3 regions of the Synechococcus sp. N19 genome follow, and region 1 is predicted to be linked to each of the others. Evidence: predicted binding sites of a transcription regulator. Region 1 holds the regulator's gene; each other region holds the start of a gene.
The links. Region 1 encodes NtcA, which controls nitrogen genes in cyanobacteria. Its sites were predicted from a motif close to GTANCNNNNGNTAC; they were not measured.
Positions count from the first base shown of each region.

Region 2: the regulator NtcA is predicted to act here: its motif matches at 2,677-2,690, upstream of DXY02_RS08735 (DUF4278 domain-containing protein).
Region 3: the regulator NtcA is predicted to act here: its motif matches at 3,316-3,329, upstream of DXY02_RS11400 (DUF4278 domain-containing protein).

Region 1 covers NZ_UCNR01000007.1:138,038-143,277, forward strand. Annotated here, with positions in the region: gene pth (aminoacyl-tRNA hydrolase) at 1-566, shown strand, start outside; gene DXY02_RS04025 (DUF3146 family protein) at 566-823, shown strand; gene DXY02_RS04030 (resolvase) at 801-1,247, opposite strand; gene DXY02_RS04035 (DUF3084 domain-containing protein) at 1,244-2,395, opposite strand; gene ntcA (global nitrogen regulator NtcA) at 2,423-3,139, opposite strand; gene rph (ribonuclease PH) at 3,198-3,941, opposite strand; gene DXY02_RS04050 (cob(I)yrinic acid a,c-diamide adenosyltransferase) at 4,087-4,686, shown strand; gene dcd (dCTP deaminase) at 4,686-5,240, shown strand, end outside.
Region 2 covers NZ_UCNR01000015.1:16,436-21,675, forward strand. Annotated here, with positions in the region: gene DXY02_RS08710 (hypothetical protein) at 1-32, shown strand, start outside; gene DXY02_RS08715 (hypothetical protein) at 241-426, shown strand; gene DXY02_RS08720 (hypothetical protein) at 516-749, shown strand; gene DXY02_RS08725 (SDR family oxidoreductase) at 805-1,470, shown strand; gene DXY02_RS08730 (J domain-containing protein) at 1,486-2,271, shown strand; gene DXY02_RS13095 (hypothetical protein) at 2,277-2,411, shown strand; gene DXY02_RS08735 (DUF4278 domain-containing protein) at 2,486-2,590, opposite strand; gene DXY02_RS08740 (hypothetical protein) at 2,775-3,062, opposite strand; gene DXY02_RS08745 (hypothetical protein) at 3,096-3,287, shown strand; gene DXY02_RS08750 (ParA family protein) at 3,297-3,944, shown strand; gene DXY02_RS08755 (hypothetical protein) at 4,071-4,277, shown strand; gene DXY02_RS12615 (hypothetical protein) at 4,302-4,454, shown strand; gene DXY02_RS08760 (hypothetical protein) at 4,447-4,656, shown strand; gene DXY02_RS08765 (FAD-dependent oxidoreductase) at 4,895-5,240, shown strand, end outside.
Region 3 covers NZ_UCNR01000018.1:90,070-95,309, forward strand. Annotated here, with positions in the region: gene DXY02_RS11380 (GIY-YIG nuclease family protein) at 1-221, shown strand, start outside; gene DXY02_RS11385 (leucyl aminopeptidase) at 278-1,747, shown strand; gene DXY02_RS11390 (hypothetical protein) at 1,744-1,980, shown strand; gene DXY02_RS11395 (hypothetical protein) at 2,012-2,194, opposite strand; gene DXY02_RS12770 (hypothetical protein) at 2,417-2,584, opposite strand; gene DXY02_RS12775 (hypothetical protein) at 2,780-2,932, opposite strand; gene DXY02_RS11400 (DUF4278 domain-containing protein) at 3,067-3,234, opposite strand; gene DXY02_RS11405 (DUF3104 domain-containing protein) at 3,426-3,716, opposite strand; gene DXY02_RS12780 (hypothetical protein) at 3,947-4,099, shown strand; partial or broken gene DXY02_RS12865 (peptide-methionine (S)-S-oxide reductase) at 4,311-4,436, opposite strand; gene msrA (peptide-methionine (S)-S-oxide reductase MsrA) at 5,081-5,240, opposite strand, start outside.

The sequences.
Region 1 (5,240 bases):
ACGCCGGCACCCGTCACAACATCGGCTTCATGGCCCTCGAGCTTTTGGGTGAGCGCTCTGGGTTCAGTTTTCGTCAGCAAGCCAAGTTGCACGGTCTTGCAGCCGATACAGGGGTTGGCGAGCAGCGGCTGCGCTTGCTGATGCCTCAGACCTACATGAATGACAGCGGTCGTGCCATTCGTGCGGCTCTCGATTGGTTCGGCCTGGAGCCTCACCAATTGCTGGTGCTGGTGGACGACATGGATCTTCCGCTGGGTCGTTTGCGGTTGCGGGCCCAGGGCAGTGCCGGCGGGCACAACGGTTTGCGCAGCACCATTCAGCACCTCGGGACCCAGGCGTTCCCCAGGCTGCGGATCGGCATTGGTGCGCCGGCTGAGAACCCTGCCGAACGCCGCGCCCGAACGGTGTCCCATGTTCTTGGTCCGTTCAGCAAAGCGGAGCAACCCTGTGTCGGCGCTGTTCTCGATGCTGTTCTGGATGGGATTCAACGTCTTCAGCACCAGAGCTTTGAGCGCGCTGGAACCTGGATCAACGGCTTCCGCTATGACCTGGAGTCGGTCGACTGATGCCGGCACTTCCGGCGACAACGGCCCATTTGCGAGTGCTCCGCCAGTGCTTTCAAGCCAAGTGCGTGGAGGGTGAAGTCTCTGCTGGAGGCTTTGAGTGGCAGTTTTCCTGGGCCTTTGATTGCGGTGAACTGGTGGTGGAGCCTTCCCTGGGACGTGCCCTTATCGAGGATGCCCTGCGGCGGTTTCTGGTGCGTTCTGATTACAGGCTGGAACCGGGGGGTGATTACACCTTCATGGTCCGGGCCAGGTTCTGAGCGAGAACCTCGGAGCAGGCTCAGGCCATCTCAGGCGGCATTGCAGGTGCTCCTCAAGCATCACCAAAGCTGCAACAGCATCCAGATCCACCGGTGGAATGCGCAGTCCTGCCGGCAGCATCCGTCGCCAACCTCGAGCCGGCCATAGCGCCCAGTAACGCTGTCTCGCCCTCAGGGTTGTTCCCTGCTCCGGAACCACGGTGAGATGGCCCAGCCGTTCCAGTCGCTGGATCCAGGCTCGGCTTCCCGTGCCATCGCCGATCAGGATGCGATCGAGAGCTTGGTCTTGACTCCAGTGCTCCAACCAGGGTTCGACGGCCTCCGGGGCCAGCACATGCCCTTCGCGCACGAGGCCGAGCTGAAGATCGGCCAGCACAAGACCACATTTGCAGCGGCCTGGATCGAGGACGGCCACCCGTTTCATGGGGAGGCCTGAATGGAGACGACGACGGGATCGGCACTGTCGCTGACCCCTGCGGAAATCACGTCCAAGACCACGCTTTGGCTCGGTCCTTCCATCAGGGTCTGGGCCAGTTGGGAGAGGGCTGATCCATCGAATTGAAGGCCCTCGGTCAGGGACCCCCGCCGCTGCACCTCGGCATAGGCCGAGGCCAAGAGAAGGTTCAGCCGTGTGCGAATGCCCTCTGGAGTGCGTTCATTCGGTTGGAGTGTGGTGGTGGCCAGCACATCTCCGCGTTGGGTCACCGGCCGGTTCGGACGCACTTCTGGGAAGGCATACACCGCTGTTTCACCCCGCAGCACATTGGTGGCTGAGCGCAGCGAGATCACCCAGGTCTCCGGTTTGCGGATGATGCTTTGCAGGCGTTCCACATCGCTGCGCGGAACGCGGATTAACTGGCGTTCTGGTGCTTCGCCAGGTCGCACTTTCCCGTAGGCGTTGAGATTGGCCTCCTGCAACAGCCTGTCGACAGCCTGTTTGGCCTGGTCCGGAGCATCGAGTCGAACCGTTGCTCTTGCCAAGGTCTGTCCGCTGCTGATCACCACCGATCCACGCCGCAAGGCGACCAGATTGCGTTCCAGTTCTTTGAGTTCCTGCTCACCGGCACGGATGCGGCTGCGAACGCTGTTGAGTTCGGCTTCCGTGCGCTGGATGTCCGCATCGCGGGAGGCGATGTCCTGGCTGAGACGTTCACGTTCGGTTTCGAGTTGGGCCAGCTCCTTCTGAAGAGGAGCCAGTTCGAGGCGCAGGGTGTTGGCCCGTTGCTGTGATTGCTCGAGCTCAATGGCGATCCGTTTGGTTTCCGTTTGGGTCTTGTCCCGTTCCCGCTCGGCTGCCTTCAGCTGCTGACGGCTGTCTTGGAGTTTCTCCTGCAGGGCATCCAGTTCAAACAGGCCCACCCGCAACTGCCGGCTCACCAGAAGCATCAGGCCAAGTGAGAGTGCGCTGATCAGGCTGCCGGTCAACACCGTGATCAAAACGGCGGTGCGCCGTGGGCGCATGCTGAACAAACTCAGTCGCGCTTTGCCGACGCGGCTGCCCAAGCGGTCGCCCAGGGTCGACAGCACGCCCCCGAGCACCAACAGAACCAGAATCAGTGCCCAGCCGCTCATCGCTGCACAAGTCGGGCGATGGCAGGCCTAGCTGAAGCGTTTGGCCAGCGCGATCGGATCCAGAACGGTGATTTTCTTGCGGTCAATCTGAACCAGACCGGATTGACGCAAGTCTCCCAGCAGACGCGTGATTGTGACGCGTGTTGAGCCAATTGCTTCAGCGATGGCCTGATGGGACAGGCGCAGGTCGATGGTGATGCCCAGCTGATCTGCCACGCCGAAGTCCCTGCAAAGCACCAGCAGGAAGCTCACCAGTCGGGATGACATGTCCCGATGGGTGAGGGTTTCAATCATCGTCTCGGTCTGCAGAATCCGGCTGGAGAGACCCTGAAGCAAGCGCAGGCCAACGCTGGTGTCTGCTTCGATGGCGGCCTTCACGGAGGTCGCTGGTGCCGTCACCATTTCGACCCGGGTGAAGGCCACAGCGTGATAGAAGCGGTCGGACCGTTGGCCTGTCAGCAGTGACAGCACCCCGAAGAGGCTGTTCTCGCGGAGCAGGGCCACGGTGATCTCTTCTCCCGATTCGTAGACGCGGGACAGACGAACGGCCCCCCGGCGGATCAGGTACACCCGTTCTGCGGGATCTCCAGGGAAAAAGATGGTCTTGTTGCGATCCACCAGTTCACTGCTGGCGCCATCGAGATCCCGGATGATCTCCAGCAGAGAACGGTTGGCGGGCTCTGCGCTGGGAGCTGGAGCCACCATCTGCGGGGCGTATCGGCTGAAACCTCGGCTACTGGTCATGACAACCCCCTGGTGTGGCGAAGTTACGGAGCCGGCGGTGGCCGCCATGTAGCGGTTATTACGTAACGCTGCTGTGCTCGTTGAAGGCCTGGCGTTGCGCCTGCATCAGGGATGTCAATCCCGGCTCTGCTAAATCCAGCAGCTCATTGAGTTGGCTGCGACTGAAGGGCGCACCCTCCGCAGTTCCCTGGATTTCCAGCAGACGGCCATCGCCGGACTGCACAACGTTCAGGTCCACCTCGGCTCGGCTGTCTTCACTGTAGTCCAGATCCAGCAAGGCCTGGCCATCAACCAAGCCAACGGATACAGCCGCCACCTGATCGATCAGGGGCGATTGCTCCAGCACTCCCTGGTCCACCAGGGATCGGCAGGCTTGGTCCAGGGCGAGCCAAGCCCCGGTGATCGAGGCCGTCCGGGTGCCGGCGTCCGCTTGGATCACGTCGCAGTCGATCAGCAAGGTGCGCTCCCCTAGACGCTCCATGTCGATTACGGCGCGCAGGCTTCGGCCGATCAGCCGCTGAATTTCCTGGGTGCGACCCGAGAGTTTCATCAGCTCCCGTGATTGCCGCTGTGGGGTGGATCCGGGCAGCAACCGGTATTCGGCGCTGAGCCATCCCAATCCTTCTCCCTTGCGCCAGCGGGGAACCTTGTCCTCCAAGCAAACGCTGCAGAGAACAGCGGTTCGGCCGGTGTGAACCACAAGGGAGCTCAAGGCAAACCCCATGGGATTCCAGGTCACCGAGAACGGTCGCAACTGCTGCGGGCGACGGCTATCAGTGCGTTGTTCAGGGGATTGGCTCATCGGTGGTGTGCAGTTTGTCAAGCCTCGCAGGCGGTTGGTTCTCGCCCTGTCCAAACACCATGGGTGGTGTCAATCCCCTTGTGGAATGTGATCTCGCCGCTACATTCAAGGTCTTGCCGGGGTCGCCCGGACAGATGCTTCCGTGATGACCACAAGCCTCGCCGACCCCCAATCCTTCCAAAATTCCCTGGATCGGGATCAGCAGGCCTTGCAACGGGCGGGCCTGAGGCCCTTGCCTGCCGTCTCTGATCCGCCACCCCTACATCTGGTGGCTCCCGAAGGGCAGCTGCAAGTGCATACGGCGCCTTATCGAGGCAGTTTCGCCAGTGTTCTCAGCCAGGCCATGCGAGCTGCCGGCTTGGGCAGTCGTGTTCTGATCAGTCAGTTCCTCAAAGGGGGCGTGCAGCAGGGACCGGCCGGCCGGGTGCAGCTCTGCGGAGGCCTCGTCTGGCTGCGGCCGGAAGTGCCCCTCTGCCTTTCCTCGCCGGGGCATCCCGGTGGTGCGGAGGCGGTGGCTGAGGTTTGGTCCATCTGCCGTCAGCATCTGATCCAGGGAGATCTCGACCAGCTGGTGTTGGATGAACTCGGCCTTGCCGTGGCCTTCGGATACCTGGATGAAGCGGACGTGATTGCAGCCCTTGAGCAGCGGCCCGCTTCGATGGATGTGATCATCACTGGACCTGCAATCCCCGCCGGTGTGGTGGAGATGGCAGATCAAGTCACGGAGTTGCGCCGAGGTTTCTGATGCTCAAGTGCGATCGCTGGATCACTGAACAGGCCGGGCAGGGAATGATCGAGCCATTCCAGAGCGGTTTGGTCCGTCACCTTGAGCCGGAGCAGAAGCTGCGGCCAGTGCTGAGTTTTGGTTGCTCCTCCTACGGCTACGACCTACGCCTTTCTCCCCAGGAATTTCTGATCTTCCGGCATGTTCCAGGCACGGTAATGAACCCCAAGCGGTTCAACCCGGCCAACCTCGAACCCACTCCCCTTCATGAGGATGAAGACGGGCGATATTTCATTCTCCCGGCCCATTCCTATGGCCTCGGTGTGGCCTTAGAGAAGTTGAGGGTTCCCCCCAACATCACCGTGATCTGTTTGGGCAAGAGCACCTATGCCCGCCTTGGAATCATCGTGAACACCACCCCGGCAGAAGCGAGCTGGGAGGGTCACCTCACCCTTGAATTCAGCAACAGTTCTGGTGCTGACTGCCGCATCTATGCCGATGAGGGCATCTGTCAGCTGCTGTTTTTTGAGGGTGATCCCTGCTCGACCACCTATAGCGATCGACAAGGCAAGTAC
Region 2 (5,240 bases), on a different contig from region 1:
GGCGTTGTCGCGCCAGTGTTCTTTATCTGTAGTGGATAAAGCTTTGTGGCCGGGGCCGCTGCTGATCTGAAATCGAGCTATGAAATCGGGGTCGGCTGTTGCAAAATCGTCGACTCCTCACACCACCTGAGCCTCCGCCAAGCGCGGGGGCTTTTTTTTGATTGATCCCGAACAGCACCTTTCGATTTTGTGCTCAGCAAATGTTTTGCGGTTGTGATGTTTTTAACCGCTAGATCTCTGATGTATTGCATCGAGAGGCTTGATACAGGAGGGCAGTGGATCCAGGAGATCTGCTTCAAAACGGAGTTCAAAGCCTTTGTGAATGCCCGCACCAAATCGCGCGCCACGTTGAAGACCTATCGCGTGGTGCATGCCACCTGGAATCAGGTGGTCACCGTTGTGCAGGGATCAGCTGAACCCCATTGATCTGGCTTGCTTCGGCGTTTCCCGAGCCGTTGCGATCCCGAAGACTTCAAGGCTCTTTCTTGGATGTGAAATGTCCTGAGCCATAACCGGTGGCCCAGGCGTCTGTGGGCATGATCCTCACGCGGTATCTCAGCAGTGAAGGTTGGGTGGAGGAGTGTTCCCATGCCAACGCTTTTGATGCCTACATCGACGCAAGGCGACGCTGCGTGCTGCGGGGCTGTCCTTATCTGCTGGTGGATGCAGAGACCGGCAGCACGGTCTCCGTGCTCACTGTGAAACAGTGTTTGCACCAGTACGGCGTCGAGGGGGATTTTCCGGCGTGATCGCTTCAGGGGATCGACGCAAGAGCCGGCAGGATGGCGGTTGCTGAAACTTCCGATGGCGACGTTTCTGGTCACCGGCGCAAACCGTGGAATCGGCTTGGAATACTGCAGGCAGCTCAAGGCCCGTGGCGATGACGTGGTGGCCGTTTGCCGTCAAACCAGTGATGAACTGGAGTGCCTGGGGGTGCGGGTGGAAGCCGGCCTTGAGTTGAGCGACAGCCAAGCCATTGATGACCTGGTGCAGCGACTGGATGGTTTGCCCCTCGATGGCGTCATCCTCAATGCCGGGATTTTGCAGTCGATGGGCCTGATGGATTTGGATCCCTCCGGGATTCGCCGCCAGTTTGAGGTGAACGCCCTTGCTCCTTTGCTGCTGGCCAGGGCGTTGGTGGATCAGATGCCCAACGGAGCGAAGTTGGTGCTGATGACCAGCCGCATGGGCTCCATCGACGACAACAGTTCGGGTGGCTCCTATGGCTATCGGATGTCGAAGGTGGCGCTCAACATGGCCGGAAAGTCGTTGGCGATTGATCTGGAACAGCGGGGCATCGCCGTGGCGATCTTGCATCCCGGATTGGTGCGCACTCGCATGATTCGCTTCAATCCCAGCGGGATCCCCCCCGAGCAGTCGGTGAAGGGGCTGTTGGCCCGGATCGATGGCTTGACCATGGCCACCAGCGGCAGCTTCTGGCATGCCAATGGTGAGTTGTTGCCATGGTGAGGCTGGAGACACGTTTTGGGCTTTGATCCGCGTCAGTGGTCAGGCGGACGCCCTGAACAACGCGTCACTAGCAATGTTGAGGCGTTGCTGGCAGAGAACGACGCTTTGCGTCGCGAGGTGTTGCGGCTTAACCGTGAGTTGGAGCGACTGCAACGTCAGCAACGCCAACGCATTCGTACGGAGCCCAGATCCCATCGCCCCTGGAGTGAGCCATCGGCACAAGTTCCACCGCGCATCAGCAGCCAACAGGTGCGGGCCTGGGGGCAGGCCCTGGCTCAGCAGCCGGGATGGACGGCACTACGTCAGCGCGGATTGGAGCTGTTGATCGAGCAGCTCAACCGCAGTGGTTTTCCTGCCCACTTAACCCTTGAACAGCGGTTGGATCGGTTGGTTCGGGGGCTGGGAACAGATCTCATGGCGGCGGTGGGAGCCAAGCCGAACAAGCAAACAACGGCCGTTCTGGCGGCGTTTGCCTTGTTTGGGGTTCGCGCCAGTGAATGGCTGGATGAGGATCCACAGCGTGTGGTGGAGCAGTTGCGTCAGCGTCAGGACCAATCAGGTTCAAGGCGGCAGGGTCGCCGCACCCGAACGGACCAACGTCAAACGGATCGTCAGGACGATGGCCACGCCCGTGATCCACGCCGTGCCGCTTTAAGGGTGTTGGGCTTGGAGGCCAACGCGTCCCTCGCTGAGATCAAGCAGGCGCATCGAAAACTAGTGAAGCAGCACCATCCCGATCTCGGCGGTTCTGCTGAGGCGTTTCGACGCGTCAATGAGGCGTATCAGTCGTTGGTTCAGTAACGCTTTTGTCCGATGATCTGGGGCAGCAACAGGTGGTGTTGATGCCGGTGGAAGTTGGTGTGGTGCTGATTGGTGCTGGCTTTGCCGTGGGTGTGTCCCTCGCCGTCGCCGTTTGGTTTGAACGTTGGAAGGCAAAATAGCCAGATCCTGAAGGCAAATGAGCCATAAAAAAGCCCCGCCGAGGCGGGGCTTGTAAGAGGTCGTCGTGCTGTTGTCAGCGGGCGACTTTCTGACCGCGATAAACAAGAACCGGACGCTGAACGTTGGATGCAGCAGCGTTGTTCTGGTTGTACTTCTGGCCGCGATAGGTCAGGGTCATGATGGGTTCCTCGAAGCAAGCTCAGGTCCCCGTTCCATGGCCTGAGTCGAACTGCGCCTCGCCGAAGACGAGGTGAACGTGATTGCGTAGCAGTTGCTACAAATCCTTTATAAGGGTGGTGTCAATCCACGTGTCGTTCGTGCTGTTACAGAACAGGAAATCTGTTCAGCTCCGATGGGTTGATTCAGGCCTTTAAGTGCTTCAAGCGCGTTTCGGTGGAGTGTGCACCGGGCGTGGCTTGAGTTGAGGTGCTTTCTGGGTCATCACGGCTGAAGGTGAATTGAATTAATTCTGTCGCCGCTTGAATGGTCGGAATGATGGATCGGCTACCGATCACGAGGTTCAGGCCCTTATCGCTCTGGCTTGGACTCAAAGCTTCCATTAATTCGTTGTTCTGCTGAACAGTTCGGCTGCGATTGAGTGATCCTTGATGCTTACTCAGTGTGAAGCTCATGGCGCCGAAGGACGCCATCCGTACGGTGTGGGCAGGTCAGTTTTCGCGGTTATGAACAGCTCTCAGAGCAAGGATGATTGGGTGAAGGCGCAGCAGCACAAGTTCCATAAACCGATTGATGTCGACACCTTGATGTGGGTGCGCAATCGCCTGATGCGTTTGGAAGTGGAGGCCCGTTGGGCCGACCGCATCTGTGTGTTTGAAGAGTTCTTCCCCAACGACGCGATCATTCCGCGCATCTGAACCTCAGCCATGTTTTTGACTGTCTTTGGCCAGAAGGGTGGTGTGGCAAAAACCTGCACCAGCATTTATTTAGCTTGTGTCTGGGCCCAGCAGGGCCTGTCGGTGTGTGTTGTTGATGCGGATCGCAACCGCTCGGCAACCGCCTACGCAGCCCGGGGGATGCTTCCATTTGAGGTTGTGTCTGTGGAGGCTGCAGCAAAGGCCACCCGCCATTCCCAAGTGATCATCACCGACGGGCAGGCCAGTAGCCACGAAGATGAACTCAAGAATCTTTCGGCCGGAGCAGATCTTGTTTTGCTGCCCACTACGCCGCAAGCGAGATCGGTTGAGCTCACTGTTGAACTCTCCTCAATCCTCAGGCAGATGGACACCATGCATGCCGCATTGTTGGTGAAGGTGGACAGCCGAAAACAACGCCTTGCGCAGGAAGCACGCCAAATTTTGGAGGGTTTTGATGTGGATGTGATGCAGGCGGAAATCCCCTTGTTGGCGGCGTTTGAAAAAGCGGAGGTGGAGGGTGTTTGTGTGTCGAATGCCGTCGATGACCGTGGCCATGCCGATCTGAGGCGCATGGGGGGATGGGCAGCCTATTGCCAGACTGCTGTTCAGATCCGTGATCGCTTGTCGGCAGCAACGCCTGACGCCATTAGTGCTTGATCAAGAAACAGCTCACTTTTGGTGTCGGTCGCCAATCAGACAGATCTTCTGAGCTTCAGCCGTAATCCTTACCTCAGCTGATTGAAGGTTGATGGGTCGCAGTTCTTGGTTGAAGAATCCCACCCGTTGCTCAGCAGCATCCACCTGGCAGCCCCAGGCGCAATCCGCTTCCTCTGGACAGGCGACGGTTACTGCATCCGCTGCGGCGGTTCTGCTCAAGACGCCGAGCATCTCCACCAAAGCCGCATGATCGAAGCCGTGGTGATGCTTGCCATTGGTTTGTCGATGGCAGGCGTGGTTCTTGGCAATCTGAACAACGACGAGTCCGTTTAAGTTCAAAAGCTGTTGCTGCTTTTGATGACGACCTTCTTTGCCTTCATGCTCGGGCAGCTTGAGATCAGCAATCTCACAGCGGCCTTCCTCGCACTGGTGGCGGTGGTTTTTGTGGGCAGCTTCGCAGTGGTGTCGTTGCAGACCGGTGAGCTGATCAAGCCCCCAAAGAATGAGTGACACGTTTGAGCTAAAGGGCCGGCAGATCGTTCTGCAGGCATCCAGCGATCGTGTCGTCGCTGAACGGGTGATGCGCCACATCCAACGGCGGATGGATGAAGACGACTGGCGGCCTTACACCTGCAAGGCCGATGCCGTTCAAGCTTGGTTTCGTCTCGGCGGGATTCGAGCTCAAGTGCTTGAGGCTTTGAATCTGGTCTGATCGCGCCCTGAAGCTCAGAACGATGCCAGCAACTGGGTCATCGCTGCTGCGGCACCGATGCCACCAAAGAACAGCACCAATGGCAGAAAAACAGGCCAGCGGACGGCTGAATCTGAAGCCATAAAACGGTTTCGTCTCCGGACGACCCTATTCATTCCCTCTTCTCTATGGCGATGGCGATCTTTTTTGTGCCATGGCTGCATGATGTGAGGCCTCTCCCAGCGTCTCTGTTTGGTCGATGCCTGAGCTTTCCAAGGCCGCTAACGGTGATGCCTCCCATGTGGTGGTGATCGGTGCTGGCTGGGCCGGCTGGGGTGCTGCCAAAGCTCTTTGTGAAGCCGGTGTTCGCGTCACCCTGGTCGATGGGATGTCGGATCCCACGGGGAGGACGCCGATGCGCACGGCCAGCGGTAAACCCTTCGAAGCGGGCACCCGGGGCTTTTGGAGGGATTACCCCAACATCAGTGCGCTGACCGATGAGCTTGGGCTCACCGACGTGTTCACTGAATTCACCACCAGCGCCTTCTGGTCTCCCGCAGGTCTGGAGGCCACTGCCCCGGTGTTCGGTGACGGGTTGCACTTGC
Region 3 (5,240 bases), on a different contig from region 1:
GGAAAGGTGATCACGACTGCAAGGCCTATCTCGCCGCCTATGGCGAAGCCCTGCAGCGCTGTGAGCTGAGCGCTCAGCTGAGCATCCGCTTCAGCTGCGATGTGCCCCGGGCCACCCGCGCCCGGCGGGCCCTGGAACAACAGCTGATCCAACGCTGGTGGCCGCCGTTCAATAAGGAAACCCGCCAGCGCTGGGCCACCCCCTTCACCGCAGAGCTTTAGGGGCCGAGGGCGTCGCACAGGATCGCTACGCTCATCTTTTGTTGACGCGTCCACCCATGCGCTTCTCCCTGTCCTCCGCCGGTTTGCAGGAGTGGAACGGCGATGTGCTGGCGGTGGGGCTGCCCCAGGGCGATGTCGATGCCACGGCAACGGCCCTGGAACAACGCTTTGCCGGCATCACCGAGGCCCTCAAGCAGCAGGAGTTCAAAGGCAAGCCCGGTGATCAACTGGTGATCACGCCCCTGGGCGGGGGCCCGCAGCGCCTGGTGGTGCTGGGCCTGGGCGAGAGCGATGCAATCGATGCCGAGCGCCTGCGCGGCGCCGCCGCCCGGGCCGCCAAGGCCGCCATCGGTTGTGAGGGCAGCCTCGGCCTGCACCTGCCCTGGGCGGGAACCGATGCCATAGAAGCCGCCCGCATCTGTGCTGAAGCGGTGCGGCTCTGCCTCTACAAAGACCAACGCTTCCGCATGGAGCCGGACCCGCGCCGGATCCCCGAGGCCCTGGAGCTGATCGAGCTCGACCCCGCCGCCGAAAGCGGCTTTGCGGCAGTGAATGCCACCTGCGCCGGTGTGGAACTGGCCCGGGAGCTGGTGGCGGCCCCTCCGAACGTGGTCACCCCGGCGGCCCTCGCCGACACTGCCGCCGGCATCGCCAAGGACCATGGCCTTGAGCTCAAGGTGCTCGAGCGCAGCGACTGCGAAGCCAAGGGGATGGGGGCCTTCCTGGCGGTGAGCCAGGGCTCCGATCTACCCCCCAAGTTCATCCATCTGATCTATCGCCCCGAGGGCGAGGTGAAACGCCGCGTTGCCCTGGTGGGCAAAGGCCTCACCTTCGATTCCGGTGGTTACAACCTCAAGGTGGGGGCCGCCCAGATCGACATGATGAAGTTCGACATGGGCGGCAGTGCCGCTGTGATCGGTGCCATGCGCAGCATCGCCGAACTCAAGCCGGCCGGCGTTGAGGTGCACATGGTGGTGGCCTCCTGCGAAAACATGGTGAACGGCTCCGCCGTCCACCCCGGCGACATCGTCACGGCCGCCAACGGCATGACGATTGAGATCAACAACACCGACGCTGAAGGCCGCCTCACCCTGGCCGATGCCCTGCTCTACGCCTGTGAGCAGAAGCCTGATGCCGTGGTGGATCTGGCCACCCTCACCGGAGCCTGCGTGATTGCCCTGGGGGATGAGATGGCCGGGCTGTGGTCCAACAATGACGACCTGGCGGAGGCCCTCGATGCCGCTGCTCAGACGGGCGGTGAAGGGCTCTGGCGCATGCCACTGCGGCAGTCCTACAGGGATGGATTGAAATCGTTGCTGGCCGACATGAAGAACACCGGCCCGCGGCCCGGTGGTTCGATCACAGCAGCGCTGTTCCTCAAGGAGTTCGTGGCCAAAGACACCGCCTGGGCCCACATCGACATCGCCGGCCCGGTCTGGAGTGACAAGGGCAAAGGCGTCAATCCCGCTGGTGCCACCGGCTACGGCGTGCGCACCCTTGTGAACTGGGTGCTGGCCCAGTCATGAGCCGCTCCCCGGTGCGCTGGTACATCAAGGCCCAGCTGGGGGTGCTGCTGCTCCCGGTGGGCCTCTGCCTATTCGGCGAGGCGGTGAGCCGCAAGGTGGTTCAGATGCTGGGCAAGGACGCAGGCCCCTGGTTCTGGTACGGAACCCTCAGCCTGATCTGCATCAATGCCGGCATCGGCCTGATGATCGACAGCGGACTGACCCGAGGCTTTCCAGGGCGACGTCAGAACTGATCAGGGCGCCCAGGTTCAGGACGAAAAATTCTCAGGAAGCAACCGCCTGCAATTCGAGGGTGCGGTCTGGGGTTTCCAATGCATGAATCTGCCACCGTGCTCGTTCAGAGCAGGTTTCCAACACCCGATCTAGATCATCCGATGCGTGCTTCGGCGACGCGTAGGGACCGATATGACGGGTGCCAAGACCATCCTTAATGGTCAGCAGATACATACAACCCTCCTCTCACCGACTGATCGTAAGCATGGACTGAAGCATCGTCGATGGCCGGAAACCCGTCTGTTCACTGAGAACTTGCTGAATCAATCAGGTTGCCGCGCTTAATCTTTTCAACAGGTTGGATGTTGGTTTCTTAAGGAATTCGACCAGATTTGATCAAGTAACGGGCGGCAAATCCCCTGGAGCGATACGGGGTATCGCTCCATTTCATTGGGCTCAGTTGGCTTCAGTGACAGCCGCTGGAGCAGCAGACCTGCCAGACATCTCACGCAGAGAGCCAGCAGCGCAAAGGGTTGAAAGCGCGATCGCAACCAGGGCGGCGCTGTTGATCAGCTTGAGCGCGACGGGCAGATGGGTGTTGACCATCTCGCGGACGTTTGCCATGAAAAAAGTTCATAGTGAACATGCTCATGGTGCGGCCCCTGTCAACGCCGCGAGGGCGCCCGCAGCGCCTGGCCTTTTGTCGTAATAGCGACGACCAGCCACGGGAGCCCAGGCCATCCTGCGGTGGCTCCTTTCGGTGAAGGGGCAATGCGTCGAGCGGGGGTACTTAGGGAACACCCCCTCTTTTTTTGGGCATCAGGCCACAAGAACAAGGGCGACGTTCAGAATCGCCAACCCCACCAGGAACACCGCCGCCAGCAACGCGGCTTCGGGGAAGAATTTGGCAATCACAAAACCCACCCCAAGAAACACCGAGGAGATCACGATGGCGGTGAGATCCGATCCCATCGGCGAATGCTGACTGGCTCGCCCACAGGATGTCGGGATCTTCCTTGGACCGTGGCTTGCCTCCATCCGACTACCCAACAAAAAGCCCCTGCCCTTGAAAGGGGGCAGGGGCAGGAACCAACGGGTGCTTCGGGCTACTTGGTGTAGGTGACGCCCCGGTAGGTGAGGGTGCGGCGGCTTTCGCCGATAAGTTCCTGGCGACAGGTGTTGTAGTGCTCGCGGCGGTAGGTCAATTCAACGCAGGCCTTGGGAGTGGCTGGAGCTGCTGCGTAGATGTGGCCTCGATAGAGAAGTGCAGTCATTGGATGTTCCTCGAAGAAATCCAAGTCCCCGTTCCATGGCTTGGAGCATCTGCGCCCCCCTCAAGAGGGGGTGAACGTTTTGTAGCAACAGCTACAAACTACTTATAAGACAGCCGTCAAGCCCGTGCCGTTCGCGCGAATACACACCGCCCCTTGATCAAGGCCCCTACTCGATCAACAGCCCTTCTCAATCAACAGCCGGAAGAGACAGGCGCACTGGTGGGCCATCCATCCATCGACCAGATCACATCCGAGACCGCATCGGCATTGATCCATTTGATGACGCCCGTATCCACGTCAGCCACCTGAAACAGCGACGGAAGCCTGGGGTGGCGAGCACTTCCCTCGCAGAAGAGCACCTGCCCCATCCACCAATCCCCTTGATCGAGCTGGTCTCCAGCGACGATCACAAAGTGCCCTGGGCGGACGTGGAGAAAGGGAGCCTCCGCCTTCACCGCGAGATCACCGTGATCAACCGACATGAGCCACCCAGAAATTAGTACACCTGTACTCATAGCCATGGCGATATGGGTTTGGCAAGCCGTCAATCGCGCTGGCGTTGAAGCGCAGACGTGTTGCCAGACACTGACGTAAGCACTTTTGCTCCCGGACGTTGACCCGTGGGCGTCTAGGTTTCGACAGTCTTCAGACCCGTAGGCCCCCTCTCGATCGCACAAGGCCCTGAGCCTGCCGCCGTCTAGAACGCCAATCGATGACTGACCGCACTCTCAGCATTTCCGATGCCCTGCGCGAAGCGCAGCTGCAGCGCCTGGAAGCCTCTCTGGCCTGCAAGGCGGCATCCAAGCCTCAGGCCACGACACAGCCAGCAAAAGAGAAGGACAAGGACGCCAAAGCAAGCGACTGATCGCAACAGTCCCCACGCATTCCTTGATCAGATCGGCATATTGAGGAGCATCCGGCAACTGCCGGTGTCCTCAAGTGCTGTGCTGTGGAGTCGCTGCTCTCGATCCTGTTGGGCGTCGCCCTCGCGTGGGCGATCACGCGGGTGATCATCTGGCTGAGCGACCGTGCCCGCATCCGCGGGCGCTCAGCCGAGGAATGAGGCTGCGGCAGCCCTACTTCCCCCAGGCGTTACCGGAGCGAGCGTTGTCGCCCCAGACGCTGTCGAGTCTGCGGTCACGACCGCAGCTGAACCGGTAGAAGTTGTATTTGACGGCGTTGTTCTCCGCGTAGTTCTGGTGGCAGGAGTTCAATATGTCGACCTAAACAGTTGATATACATAGCAACGTCGCACAGAGAAGCAGGCAGCATCTGGATTGCCATACCAGGCTCAACCATGACAAATGATCTTTGCCGCAGGGCTTGTTGCGACGCTTGCTGAGTCCTAAGGAGTTAAATCACACTGCAATTGTACATATTTAGGCACATACGCCAAGGCGCCCAGCTGATTTCAAGTGTTCCACGAATCTTTACCCTGCTGTCTTCTCGAAGAGCAAGAACTTTATTCAAATCTTGACTACTATATTTACAAAAAAGGTGACCAAATTCACTGTCGCCCTCAATGGCTACGCTTTCATCATCAACTTTGTCTACTCTTCCAAATACAGGTGCATTTTTAATGTGGTAATTTTTCGTTGCCAATTCATTTTCACTAAAAAGCTCGTGAATTGCATTGACGTTATATACAGTTATTTCAGCGAGTGCTTAAGGGCAAACAACCCTGTCGCTAGCACCAAGAGAATGCCAGCTTTTTCCAGGAGTTTTAGTGGTTTCGTCCGCCATCGCCTATCTCCAAAATTTTTATCATCGATCCCTAAGGATTATGTGCTTTGACATAGGAAGGGTTACGAGAGTAATTGCTGAGGCTAATAGGGTCAGACTCAGGTCAATTCCATTCAGCATTGGATCGAGCTTTTGCGCCCCAAATATCATCTAGTCGCTTATCTCTTCCACATGCCCAGCGGTAGTAGTTGTACTTCAGGGCATTATTTTGAGCATAATTTTGGTGGTACCCCTCGGCAGGCCAGAAACGAGCCACCTGCCGG